Regions from separate parts of the Aeribacillus sp. FSL M8-0235 genome, predicted to be linked through region 3. Evidence: predicted binding sites of a transcription regulator. Region 3 holds the regulator's gene; each other region holds the start of a gene.
The links. The regulator CtsR, encoded in region 3, represses protease genes until heat stress. The targets are predictions, from matches to a motif close to ATGGTCAATAAAGGTCAAACA.
Positions count from the first base shown of each region.

Region 1: clpB (ATP-dependent chaperone ClpB) is a predicted target of CtsR. The motif match lies at 2,673-2,693, and genes of this name have one in related genera.
Region 2: NSQ71_RS07040 (ATP-dependent Clp protease ATP-binding subunit) is a predicted target of CtsR. The motif match lies at 2,418-2,438, and genes of this name have one in related genera.

Region 1 covers NZ_JBBOBW010000001.1:1,100,306-1,104,533, reverse strand. Annotated here, with positions in the region: gene clpB (ATP-dependent chaperone ClpB) at 19-2,658, opposite strand; gene NSQ71_RS05470 (YjzC family protein) at 2,768-2,947, opposite strand; gene argF (ornithine carbamoyltransferase) at 3,306-4,226, opposite strand; gene NSQ71_RS05460 (carbamoyl phosphate synthase large subunit) at 4,223-4,228, opposite strand, start outside.
Region 2 covers NZ_JBBOBW010000001.1:1,444,752-1,448,979, forward strand. Annotated here, with positions in the region: gene motA (flagellar motor stator protein MotA) at 1-15, opposite strand, end outside; gene NSQ71_RS07040 (ATP-dependent Clp protease ATP-binding subunit) at 180-2,300, opposite strand; gene NSQ71_RS07045 (YkvI family membrane protein) at 2,544-3,578, shown strand; gene NSQ71_RS07050 (metallophosphoesterase family protein) at 3,611-4,228, shown strand, end outside.
Region 3 covers NZ_JBBOBW010000001.1:106,558-110,785, forward strand. Annotated here, with positions in the region: partial or broken gene NSQ71_RS00550 (transposase) at 1-446, opposite strand, end outside; gene NSQ71_RS00555 (MgtC/SapB family protein) at 1,057-1,731, shown strand; gene NSQ71_RS00560 (CtsR family transcriptional regulator) at 1,973-2,434, shown strand; gene NSQ71_RS00565 (UvrB/UvrC motif-containing protein) at 2,449-2,997, shown strand; gene NSQ71_RS00570 (protein arginine kinase) at 2,999-4,087, shown strand; gene clpC (ATP-dependent protease ATP-binding subunit ClpC) at 4,084-4,228, shown strand, end outside.

The sequences.
Region 1 (4,228 bases), 990 kb from region 3:
TTTAATATCCATTTATAGCTATTCTAATTTTGCTGCTCCGCTCTTCTCATGAGCATGCAAATCCGTTTTTATAACAATTTCTTCATTTTCTACCTCTAACAGAACTTGGTCACGATCATGAACGGTTCCAGCAATAACCGCTTTCGCAAGTTTTGTCTCTACATGCTTTTGAATAAACCGTTTCAGCGGCCGTGCGCCAAATACAGGATCAAATCCTCTTTTTGCAATGAATTCCTTCGCTTCATCTGTAATCTTTAGTGTAAGTTGTTTATGGGATAGGCGCGCTTGAAGCTCTTTTAAAAGCTTTTCTACTATTCCTTTTACTTCGTTCATTGTTAAAGGCTTGAACAAGATCGTGTCATCAATCCGGTTTAAAAATTCTGGCCGGAAATGCATGGAAAGCTCATCAAGAACTTTCTTTTTCGCTTCGTCTGTTATTTCCCCCTCATCATTTAAACCGGAGAGCAAATGCTGAGAACCGATGTTGGATGTCATAATGATCACTGTATTTTTAAAATCAACTGTTCTTCCTTTCGAATCGGTCACCCTGCCGTCATCAAGCATTTGCAGCAATATGTTAAACACTTCTGGGTGAGCCTTTTCGATTTCGTCCAGTAATATAACCGAGTACGGATGTCTCCGAACTTTTTCCGTCAGCTGTCCTCCTTCTTCATATCCGACATAACCCGGAGGTGCGCCGATCAGCCTTGAGACAGAATGTTTTTCCATATACTCCGACATATCAATGCGGACTATTTCGTCCTCGCTGTCAAAAAGCGCTTCTGCCAATGCTTTCGCCAGCTCCGTTTTCCCGACCCCTGTCGGACCTAAAAAGAGGAAGGAGCCGATCGGCCTGTTCGGATCTTTTATGCCTGCCCGCGCACGCAAAACTGCATCCGATACTAATTCAACTGCATCGTCTTGCCCGATGACCCTTTCTTTTAATATTTGTTCAAGCTTCAGAAGCTTTTCTCTTTCCCCTTGTACAAGCTTTGCTACCGGAATGCCAGTCCATCTTGACACAATACCGGCAATTTCCTCTTCTGTTACTTCCTCGCGAAGCATCTTGTTTTCCTCTTTCTGCTTCATTTCTTCTTCCAGCTGTTTGATTTGTTTTTCCAGCGCCGGAATTTTTCCATGGCGCAGCTCAGCCGCTTTGTTTAAATCGTATTCATTTTCAGCATCAGCTAAATCTCTGCGTGCTTTTTCCAGCTCTTCCCTCAAGCTTCTGAGCTGTTGAATACCTTCGACTTCAAGCTGCCATTTCGCCTTCATTTCATTTGCTTTCTCTTTTAAATTTGCAAGTTCCTTTTGCAACTCTTCCAATCTGATTCGGCTGATGTCATCCGTTTCTTTTTTCAATGCAGCCTCTTCAATTTCAAGCTGCATAATCCTTCTCGTCACTTCATCAAGTTCTGTCGGCATTGAATCTATTTCCGTGCGGATCATCGCGCATGCTTCATCGATTAAATCAATCGCTTTATCAGGCAGGAAGCGTTCTGTAATATAGCGGTGCGAGAGCTCACTCGCAGCTACAATCGCCGAATCATGAATTTTGACTCCATGATGGATTTCAAACCGTTCTTTTAGTCCTCGTAAAATGGAAATCGTGTCTTCCACAGACGGTTCGCTCACAAGCACCTGTTGAAAACGCCGCTCAAGTGCCGGATCTTTTTCAATATACTTGCGATGTTCATCAAGTGTCGTTGCTCCTATGCAGTGCAGCTCACCTCTCGCAAGCATCGGCTTTAACATGTTGCCGGCATCCATCGCTCCTTCTGTTTTGCCGGCCCCGACTATTGTGTGCAATTCATCAATAAATAAAATAATCCGTCCATCGCTCTTTTTGATTTCTTGCAAAACGGCTTTTAATCTTTCTTCAAATTCTCCGCGAAACTTGGCTCCCGCAATGAGCGAGCTCATATCTAAAGCAAATATTGTTTTATCTTTTAATCCCTCCGGTACATCTTTTCGTACAATCCGATGGGCTAATCCTTCCACGATCGCTGTTTTTCCAACCCCTGGTTCACCGATTAACACCGGGTTGTTTTTCGTTTTTCTTGATAAAATTCGGATCACGCGCCGAATTTCTTGATCACGGCCTATGACAGGGTCAATTTTTCCTTCTTTCACCTCTTTAACTAAATCACGGCCGTATTTCTCCAATACTTCATAAGTGCTTTCTGGATTAGGTGATGTCACCCGAGCATTCCCCCTTATTTCCTTTAACACTTTCAATATGGCAGCTTTTGTTAAGTGATATTGCTGAAAAAGCTCTCTCACTTCTTTTGAGCTCGATTCGGAAAATGCCAATATAATATGTTCAACTGATAAATAATCATCTTGAAAATCTTTCCTTATTTCGTCCGCTTTTGCAAAAGCTTCTGAAAGAGTACGGGAAATATAAATATTTACCTCACCGTTTCCGTGAATAGATACTTTCGGCTTTTTTTGTAAATACTCGTTGATCGCTGACTCAATTTGTTGTACAGGGCATTTAAGTTTTTCTAAAATTCTTGGAAAAATCCCGTCAGACTGCCGCAGAAAAGCAAGTAAAATATGAAATTCATCCACTTCTTGATGTTCATGTTCTTTTGCGATTTTTTGAGCTTCTACCAGACCATTTTGCAGCTTCTCCGTGAATTGATTTACATCCATACCGAAACGCCCCTATTTTGACTTTTTTTGACCTTTAATTTTATTATAACTTCTTTATAAATCAAGTAAAGCCATTCGTTTTCAGAATGGCTTAGCGTTGTTCGAAATATTACGGCTTGCGCTTATAGGTCCAAACCCGATTATGGTTGGATGTTTCGGGGAATCGATCTCCTGCTTTGAGTTCAACCTTTTTGGGATCGACCACCATCGATCCGGTCTCGCCGACTTCGATGTAGATTCCGTTGTTAGGTGCTTTTTGACCAGGCCTGAATTGACGATTTTGACCCATGAATCATCCCTCCTTGGACATTATTGTTGGCTATCAGAAGATTTTTCATGTATAGACAGAAACACCTTTGATAATTTTCATTATGTGATGTACTTCGAAACTTTACTCAACGCCCAAAATCGAACTCACTGCATATGGCATCCTTTTGAAAAAATCGTTTAAGCGTTCAAGCACCGAATGCTGGATCAAAAGCTCTTTTTACTGTTTCTGCGAGAATCATTATTTACAATCATTCCCAAAATCGTCTCACCTGTCGTTCTTTTTTGTCTGGATATATATGCAGTAGAATAAAACCTTTCGCCCCGGTTTCAAAAGAAAAAAGCAGGAGATCATCCTGCTTTATCAACGAAAGATCTTGTTAAGCCATAATTTCTTTTAAAATTGCTTTTTGCGCATGAAGGCGGTTTTCGGCCTGCAAAAATACCGCTGATTGGCTTCCGTCCATCACTTCATCTGTCACTTCCAAACCGCGCGCAGCCGGCAGGCAGTGAAGGAAGCTTACATCTCGTTTTGCTTTTGCCAGCAAGGATTGATTTACTTGAAACGGTTTAAATGCTTTCATTCTTGCTTCTGTTTCTTCTTCCTGTCCCATGCTGACCCAAACGTCCGTATAAATAATATCAGCATCCTGAACCGCTTCGTCTGGATTATGAATTAATTCGACTTTCCCGCCCGTTTCGCCAGCAATTTCTTTCGCCTGTTTCAAAATGCTTTCATTTGGCTCATAGCCTTCTGGGGCTGCGATCGTAAAATGAGCGCCAACTTTTGCGCAGCCAACCATAAGGGAGTGGGCGACATTGTTGCCGTCGCCAACATAAACGACTTTTACGCCTGAAAATTTGCCTTTCAGCTCATAAATTGTCAATAAATCAGCTAACGCTTGGCAAGGATGGTACAAGTCGCACAAACCATTGATGACAGGGACAGTTGCATATTCGGCAAGCTCTTTGACCCGATTATGGTCAGTTGTGCGGAGAAGAATGGCATCCACATATCGCGACAATACTCTCGCTGTATCAGCGATTGTCTCACCGCGCCCGAGCTGAAGCTCTTTTGAAGAAAGAGCAAGCGCATGTCCCCCTAATTGCAGCATTCCTACTTCAAAGGAGACACGAGTTCGAGTGGATGATTTTTCGAAAATCATCGCCAGCGTTTTCCCATGAAGGACGTTTGATAGCGGATTTTGCTTTAATTTCAATGCTTCCTCGAGCAAATATTGAATTTCTTCTGATGTAAAATCAAGCAGCTTTAAAACGTTACGACCTTTAAGTGTGCTCATAA
Region 2 (4,228 bases), 1.3 Mb from region 3:
TGATGTTTTGTCCATGTTCATCAAATCCTTCTTCTTTCTATATTCAATTATTATATCGACAAAGAAAGACGAAAATTTTATATTTGATAAAAAAAATAAACGACACATTCATCGGAATCGATTTTTGCGATGCTGCTCCCAAATAAAAAAACTGCCCTAATGGACTGTTAGGGCAGCTGTTATGAACGAATAACAATTTCTTCATTTTCTACGTCGGCGATTAAATGATTGTGCACTTCACCGTCTAACAGGATGTCTGCAATTTTGTCTTCAATATGTTCTTGAATGACGCGGCGAAGCGGACGAGCGCCGAACGATGGATGATAGCCGATTTCTACCAATTTTTCTTTTGCTTTTTCTGTTACGTCCAATGAAATGTTTTGTTCTTTCAACGTGTTCCGAACTTCTTCAAGCATCAAATCAACTATTTTCAAATAATCTTCTTTATCAAGCGGTTTAAATTCGATAATGGCATCGAAACGGTTTAAAAATTCAGGCTTAAAGAATGAACCGAGAGATTCAAGGATGCTTGATTCTTTTTCCACCGTGCTGTTAAAACCGACGTGAACTTGTTTTGCACCTGCTCCAGCGTTAGAGGTCATAATAATGACCGTATCTTTGAAGCTGACGGTGCGGCCTTGGCTGTCTGTCAAGCGTCCGTCTTCTAATATTTGCAAGAAAATGTGCTGTACATCTGGATGAGCTTTTTCAATTTCATCCAGCAGGATAATGCAGTAAGGGTTGCGACGAACCTTTTCCGTTAATTGTCCTGCTTCTTCATGTCCGACATAGCCTGGAGGCGAGCCGATTAATTTTGAAACAGAATGTTTTTCCATATATTCACTCATATCCAAGCGAATCATGGCATCTTTTGAACCGAACAGCTCCGAAGCTAATGTTTTCGACAATTCCGTTTTTCCAACGCCAGTCGGGCCGACGAACAGGAAGGATCCGATCGGTCGGTTTTTTGCTTTCAATCCAGCGCGGCTGCGGCGAATGGCTTTTGCCACTTTCCGGACAGCATCCTCTTGGCCGATAATTTTTTTCGCCAAGTTTTCTTCTAAATGTTTCATTTTTGCTTGCTCATCCTCTTGCAGCTTGCCGACTGGTATGCCGGTTTTTTCTTCGATGATTTTTTGAATGTCTTCTACTTGAACGATTGCTTGCTGTTTGTCCTTTCCTTGTTCAAGCTGCTTTTCAAGGGCAGCTTCTTCGTCGCGAAGCTTAGCTGCAAGTTCGTATCGTTCTTCCTTTAGCGCTTTTTCTTTTTCATGGGCAATTTGTTTAAGCCGCTCGTGGATGTCTGCTTCATTAGCCGGCTCGGCTTTTAAGTTTAATCTTGAACCAGCTTCATCCATTAAATCGATGGCTTTGTCAGGCAAAAAGCGGTCTTGAATATATCGATGAGATAGTGTGACGCAAGCTTTAATCGCATCTTCTGAATATTTGACTTGATGGTATTGTTCATATTTTTCTTGAATTCCTTTTAAAATGCTGATCGCTTCTTCAATGGAAGGTTCTTTCACAATAACCGGCTGGAAGCGTCGTTCAAGGGCTGCATCTTTTTCGATTTGCCGGTATTCTTTTAGAGTTGTTGCTCCGACAACTTGAAGCTCACCGCGGGCGAGCGCTGGCTTTAATATGTTGCCGGCATCCATAGAACCTTCCGCAGAACCGGCGCCGACTAAAAGATGAATTTCATCGATAAACAGGATGATGTTTTTTCGGGCTTGCAATTCTTGAATTAGCTGCTTCATCCGCTGTTCAAATTGTCCGCGAATTCCCGTGTTGGCGACAAGTGATGAAACATCCAGCAAATAAACTTCTTTATTTTTTAATTTTTGCGGAACGTCTCCTTGAGAAATTTTTAAGGCTAGTCCTTCCACAATAGCTGTTTTCCCTACGCCTGGTTCTCCGATTAAAACCGGGTTATTTTTGTTGCGTCGATTTAAAATTTCAATCACTCGTCTTACCTCATCATCGCGGCCGATGACAGGATCAATCAACCCAGCTTTTGCAGCATCCGTTAAATTTCGGCCGAATTGATCGAGGAAGCCGTTCTGTTTTCCGCCCCCTGATTTCGGTTGTGCTTGAACAGCTTGGTCAAAGCTCTCAAAAGAGTTTGGCATAAATGATTGAAATAATTCATCGAAACCGCTGAATCCGTAAAAACCACTTGGGATTTTTTGTTTATATTGTTGATAGCATTCTTGACAGAGACGCATTTCTTGTTTGTTGTGATTGATTTGTACATTTAATAAAACATTGGCTTTTCTTGCTTGGCAATTTTCACACAACATATAACATTCCTCCTTTTTGACTTTGATTAACTTTGACCAAAAGAAGAAACTTCTTTGACTTTCTTTGACCTTTTGGAATCAAAGAAACAATCTCAATCATTCAATAGTTAGATTCACTGTTTGACCTTTTCTGACTTTATTATACTTTGACCTTTTTTGACTTTCAAGTCTTTTTTACAAATTTTTTTCGTCTTTTTTTCCCTTCTTGTCCATATATTGTTGATAAAGTAAGGTGGGTGAAACATGAGCAATAAATGGGTATTGGCACTTCAAATAGCTTCTGTCTATATCGGCACTGTCATCGGTGCAGGGTTTGCAACGGGAAAAGAGATCGTTGAGTTTTTTTCAAAATACGGCGCTGGAGGAATTGTTGGAATTATTTGTTCTGCCGTTTTATTTGTTTGGCTGGGAACGAAAATGATGTTGATCGGAAGACGCATTAATGCATCTTCGTATTTGCAGTTGAACCAATTTTTGTTTGGGACGTTGTCAGCTTATGTAGTCAACGGCTTGATGTTTATGATGCTGATTGGCATCACATCGGTCATGCTGTCGGGGGCGGGGGCGATTTTTGAAGAGCAACTGTCGCTTTCAAAGCAATTTGGAATTTTTTTAACGATTGTGCTTTCCATTGCTGTGATTTCGTTTGGAGTCAAAGGGCTGTCTTCCGTCAATCTAATGGTTGTTCCGCTTTTTATTTTGTTTAGCCTGATCATCTCCATTGAAGCCATCATAAGGGGTGATTTTATCGATTTATCGTTGGATGGAGTGTTTCAACCAGTCAAATCAAGCTTTTTATATGTTTCTTTTAATCTCTCTCTTGCTCAGGCTGTACTTGTTCCGCTCGCAAACGCAATAAAGGATGAAAGCGCCATTAAATTGGGCGGAGTTGTAGGCGGTCTCGGATTAAGCTTCATTTTATTTTCTAGCTATTTCTCCCTTCTGCATTTGCCGGACGCCGGGCTTTTTGAAATCCCAATGGCTGAAATTGTCAAGCAGCTGTTTTCAGGCTTTTATTACATATACATCCTTGTTATTTTTGGAGAAATATTTTCATCGTTGATCGGCAATCTGTATGGTTTGGAACGTCAATTATCATCGGAAAAGCCTTTGGCAAAAATCGCTGGTGTCATTTTCATCCTATTATTATGTTATTTAGTCAGCCTGATAGGATACGGAAAGCTCATTTCCACGCTTTATCCGCTGTTCGGGTATATGAGCATTGCCTTTTTCATATTATTAATGTTCAAAAAAATTCCAGACGATAACAAATCATGATAAAATAGTAGGGAAATGAAGGAGGAGTTTATTTGGATAAAATCGCGGTCATTTCTGATATACATGGGAATATTCCAGCGTTGTCGTCTGTATTGAAAGATATAAGCTTGCGAAATGTAGATCGAATTTTTTGTTTAGGAGATCTTGTCGGAAAAGGACCTGAATCAAAAGAAGCGATCGATATCGTCCGCAGCTCCTGCGATTTTGTTTTAAAAGGAAACTGGGACGAGCTGATTACAAGGGAAGATGTAAACGATGTCGTTCGCTGGCATCAAAATCAGTTGTCGCAAGAAGACATAGAATATTTGCGTAGCCTCCCGTTTTCCATTGATTTTTATATGAGCGGCCGCCGGCTGCGGCTTTTTCATGCATCCCCTTTCAGCGTCTGGATAAGGGTACAGCCTTGGGATTCGATTGAAAAAAGATTGTCCATGTTTGAAAACAGCGTTGAAACCGGTTTGGGAACGAAGGAGCCGGATGTTGTCGGATACGGTGATGTTCATAATGCCTTTATACAGCATTTATCCGGCAAAACGCTTTTCAATGCAGGCAGTGTCGGTAATCCGCTGGACCTGCCCGAAGCATCCTACTGCATTTTGGAAGGCATGTTCAACTCGGAGAAAAGGGCTCCTTTTTCGATTCAGCACATA
Region 3 (4,228 bases):
TTCTTTTCGTAAGCATCAATGGCGGCACTGTCGATAGCCTGATGTTTTCCATCAATTACTCCTTCCTCTTGAGCTAACTGGACGAGATCTTGAAAGATTCTTTTCACGAGTCCAGTTTTGGTTAGTGAAGAAAATACTCGGCTAAGAGTAGAGATGGATGGTGCAGGCCTGCTAATATCTAAACCACATTGGTAACGAAAACGCAGGTCATTTTTCAATCGATTGTGAAGAGAAGTAAAAGTATCAATACCTTCTAATGGGGCAGCGATAAGAGCCCTTAATATCCCTTCTTTGGAATGTCCTTCAGCCCCTTGGGGTGAAGAACTTTTCAATTGTTTAGCATAAGGACGCAAATCTAGAGCACTAAAAAAGATCGGTAATTTCTCTTTTGACTCTAAAATTTGCAATTCTTCAAAGGAAAATAGACTTTCTTGTAGAATATACAAAGTGACTTCCTCCTTGTGGATTTTTGTGGTTTGGTCACTTCAAAATTCTACAAATAAGGGGTGAAGTCCTTTTTTATGCTTTAGAAAACCTTATGGCTCTTGGGTTGAAAAATGTACAAAATGCTCATGTAAAAAAGTATGGACGAAACGATTATTCGCTGCAATGCGGTTTGAGAAGCTCAAGCCTCTTTTATCCTCTTGTAAATGGAAATTTACAACAAACAGACAAAACAGCTTAAAACAGAACGAACAAAAACGACAAATTTACGAACAACTAAGAGCTCGCTTCTTCTGAAGATCCTCCGCATCTATTGCAATCAAGCTCGCTTTCTTTAAAACCTTCAATCGGAGTATAATTAATTGATCGCTACTTCAGAAGCATAAACTGTTCCATTCTTGAAGCATATGAGCAGTGAAAGCTTCGTTTGATTTTAAAGCCAGCTCTAAAAGTGCTTTTTTGTTTCATATCATTCTTAGTCTCATACTCAAGAACAATTGAATATTGAGCACTGTTCATCGCATATAATGGGAAAGTATAATACTGTATCATTTCAAAATTCATATATGGCCAAAACAGAAAAAGTCATTTGGATGGTAAGGAGGAATGATAATGCCTGAGGAATGGCAAATTATGTTGATTCGCATTGTTTTAGCAGTCATTTTAAGTGGATTTATTGGCCTTGAACGAGAATTTAAACGGCATCCAGCAGGCTTTCGCACGCATTTGTTAGTTGGTGTCGGCTCCTGCATGATGATGCTGCTGTCTCTTTATGGCTTTGAAGAATATATGGATCGTTATGAAAATATTCGTTTTGACCCAGCAAGAATTCCTTCTTATGTCATTAGCGGCATTGGTTTTTTAGGTGCTGGAACGATATTAGTGAGAGGGGTTACGGTAAGAGGATTAACGACGGCAGCCTCGATTTGGGTTGTTGCAGGACTTGGCCTTGTTGTTGGGGCAGGAATGTATCCGTTGGCGATTTTTTCTACCTTGATTGTATTGTTGAGTTTGATCTTTCTCAATAAGGTGGAGGCTTTTTTTGCTGAGAAGTCAAGCAAAAAATGGATACAAGTTAGTCTTCCAGAAGATGATTTGGTGGAATTTACTCGGAAACTTGAACAATTAAATATTTCTGTTTATAAAATTCATTTTACATTGTCAAAGCCAAAAGAAACTAAACATGCGAAGCGTTCATATTTACTTGAAATTGGCCTTCCAAAAGATGAAATGCCTGAAATCATAAACGAATTATTGAAATTTCAAGAAGTTAAAAAAGTTTTTTAAAGAGCGGGTTTTTTCCATATTGTAAATGGCAATATTATTAGTGAGCTTTTTTGTTGAAATGACACAAAAAAAAATTTATATTATAATTAAGGTCAAATATAGTCAAAGTCAAGTGACTAGTTGTTATCGTTTAGGAAATAAGCATTACGTAAACATCTTGCCTCCTATCCCTCAAGGATATTGCACATTTCTTGAGCGTTTTGCAATTCCAATCAAAAAGTTGAAGGAGGTGTTTTTCGAGGTGCGGAATATATCTGATATTATCGAGCAATATTTAAAGCATGTATTAGATTCTAGCGGAAAAGAAATTGTTGAAATTAAAAGAAGTGAAATTGCGGATAAATTTCAATGTGTTCCATCGCAAATCAATTACGTGATCAACACTCGTTTTACAATTGAACGGGGTTACATTGTCGAAAGCAAAAGGGGTGGAGGCGGTTATATCCGAATTATGAAAATTCGAATCAATGACCGTATCCAGCTGATCAATCAAATTTTAAATGCCATTGGTAAAAGGCTGTCACAATCGTCGGCGGAGGATATTATTTTGAGATTGGCTGATGAAGAGGTTATTTCAGAAAGAGAAGCGAAAATTATGTTGAGCGTAATTGATCGGTCTGTTTTATATATTGATTTGCCTGATCGAGACGAATTGAGGGCAAGGATGATGAAGGCGATGCTCACCTCGTTAAAATATAAGTGAGGATGTGATGGACGATGATTTGTCAAGAATGTCATGAAAGGCCCGCTACTTTCCACTTTACAAAAATTATCAACGGCGAAAAGACTGAAGTGCATATATGTGAAAAATGTGCACAGGAAAAAAGTGATGTATTCATATTCAATATGAATCCAGGCTTTTCTATAAACAACTTATTGTCCGGATTATTAAATATGGACAGCGCCATTAGCAGCCAAGGGCAAAATGTTTTCAAGAAAAATCAGGTCATTCAATGTGAGAAATGTAATATGACGTTTGATCAATTTACGAAAATTGGTAAATTCGGGTGCTCCCATTGTTACAAAACATTTTATCACCAAATTACTCCGATTTTAAAACGTGTTCATGGCGGGAATACAACTCACGGCGGTAAAGTACCGAAACGGACCGGTGGAAGTATTCATTTGAAAAAGCGCCTGAAAATGCTTAAACAGGAACTGCAAGAATTAATTGCGAAAGAGGAATTCGAAAGAGCAGCTCAAGTTCGGGATGAAATTCGGTCCATTGAAGCGAAGATAAATGGACGGAACGAAAGGGGAGTATGACATGTCCTTTCAAAAATTTATTCGTTCAGCCATGAGCCCTTGGATGAATCAAGAAGGACCTGATTCCGATATTGTGCTGAGCAGCCGAGTCAGATTGGCGCGAAATATAGAAAATATCAGCTTCCCTACCATTATGTCGAATGAAGAAGCCTTGGCTGTTTTAAATACATTTGAAGAATCATTTTCACAAAGAGTGTTTGACGGTTTAGGGACATTCGTGCTGCTGAAAATGAATGAACTTCAGCCTATTCAAAAACGCGTACTTGTAGAGAAGCATTTGATTAGTCCTTATTTAATGGAAGAATCAGCACTTGGAGGGTGCCTTTTATCTGAAAACGAAGAAGTGAGCATTATGATAAACGAGGAGGATCATATTAGAATTCAATGTTTGTTCCCGGGCCTTCAGCTAAAAGAAGCGTTGAAAATGGCAATGAATCTTGACGATTGGATTGAGGAAAAAGTAGATTATGCATTTGATGAACATAGGGGCTACTTAACTAGCTGTCCAACAAATGTCGGTACCGGCTTGCGGGCTTCCGTGATGATGCACCTTCCAGGACTTGTCTTAACACAGCAGATTAACCAAATTATACCTGCTATCAATCAATTAGGATTGGTTGTGAGAGGTCGGTACGGAGAAGGAAGTGAAGCGATAGGTAATATATTCCAAATTTCGAACCAAATTACGCTAGGCAAATCAGAAGATGATATTGTCGATGATTTAATAGGTGTTGTCGGGCAATTAATTGCTCAAGAACGGGCTGCAAGAGATGCTTTATATAAAACGAATCCGCATCATCTAGAAGACCGTGTATATCGTTCCTACGGCACTCTCAAATACAGCAGGATTATTCCATCGAAAGAAGCAATTCAATGTTTATCAGATGTGCGCTTAGGAATTGACCTAGGAATTATTCAAAATGTTCCACGCAGTGTTTTAAATGAGCTTATGATTTTAATTCAGCCCGGATTTCTGCAACAATATTCAGGAGGAGTTCTACGGCCGAATGAACGGGATATTCGCAGGGCAACATTAATTCGTGAAAGGCTTCAATTAGAAAGGAAGCAAAGGGAGGATGATGAACAATGATGTTTGGGAGATTTACGGAACGGGCGCAAAAAGTGCTTGCTTTAGCTCAGGAAGAAGCTGTACGACTCGGACATAACAATATCGGCACAGAGCACATATTGCTTGGGCTCGTGCGCGAAGGAGAAGGAATTGCCGCTAAAG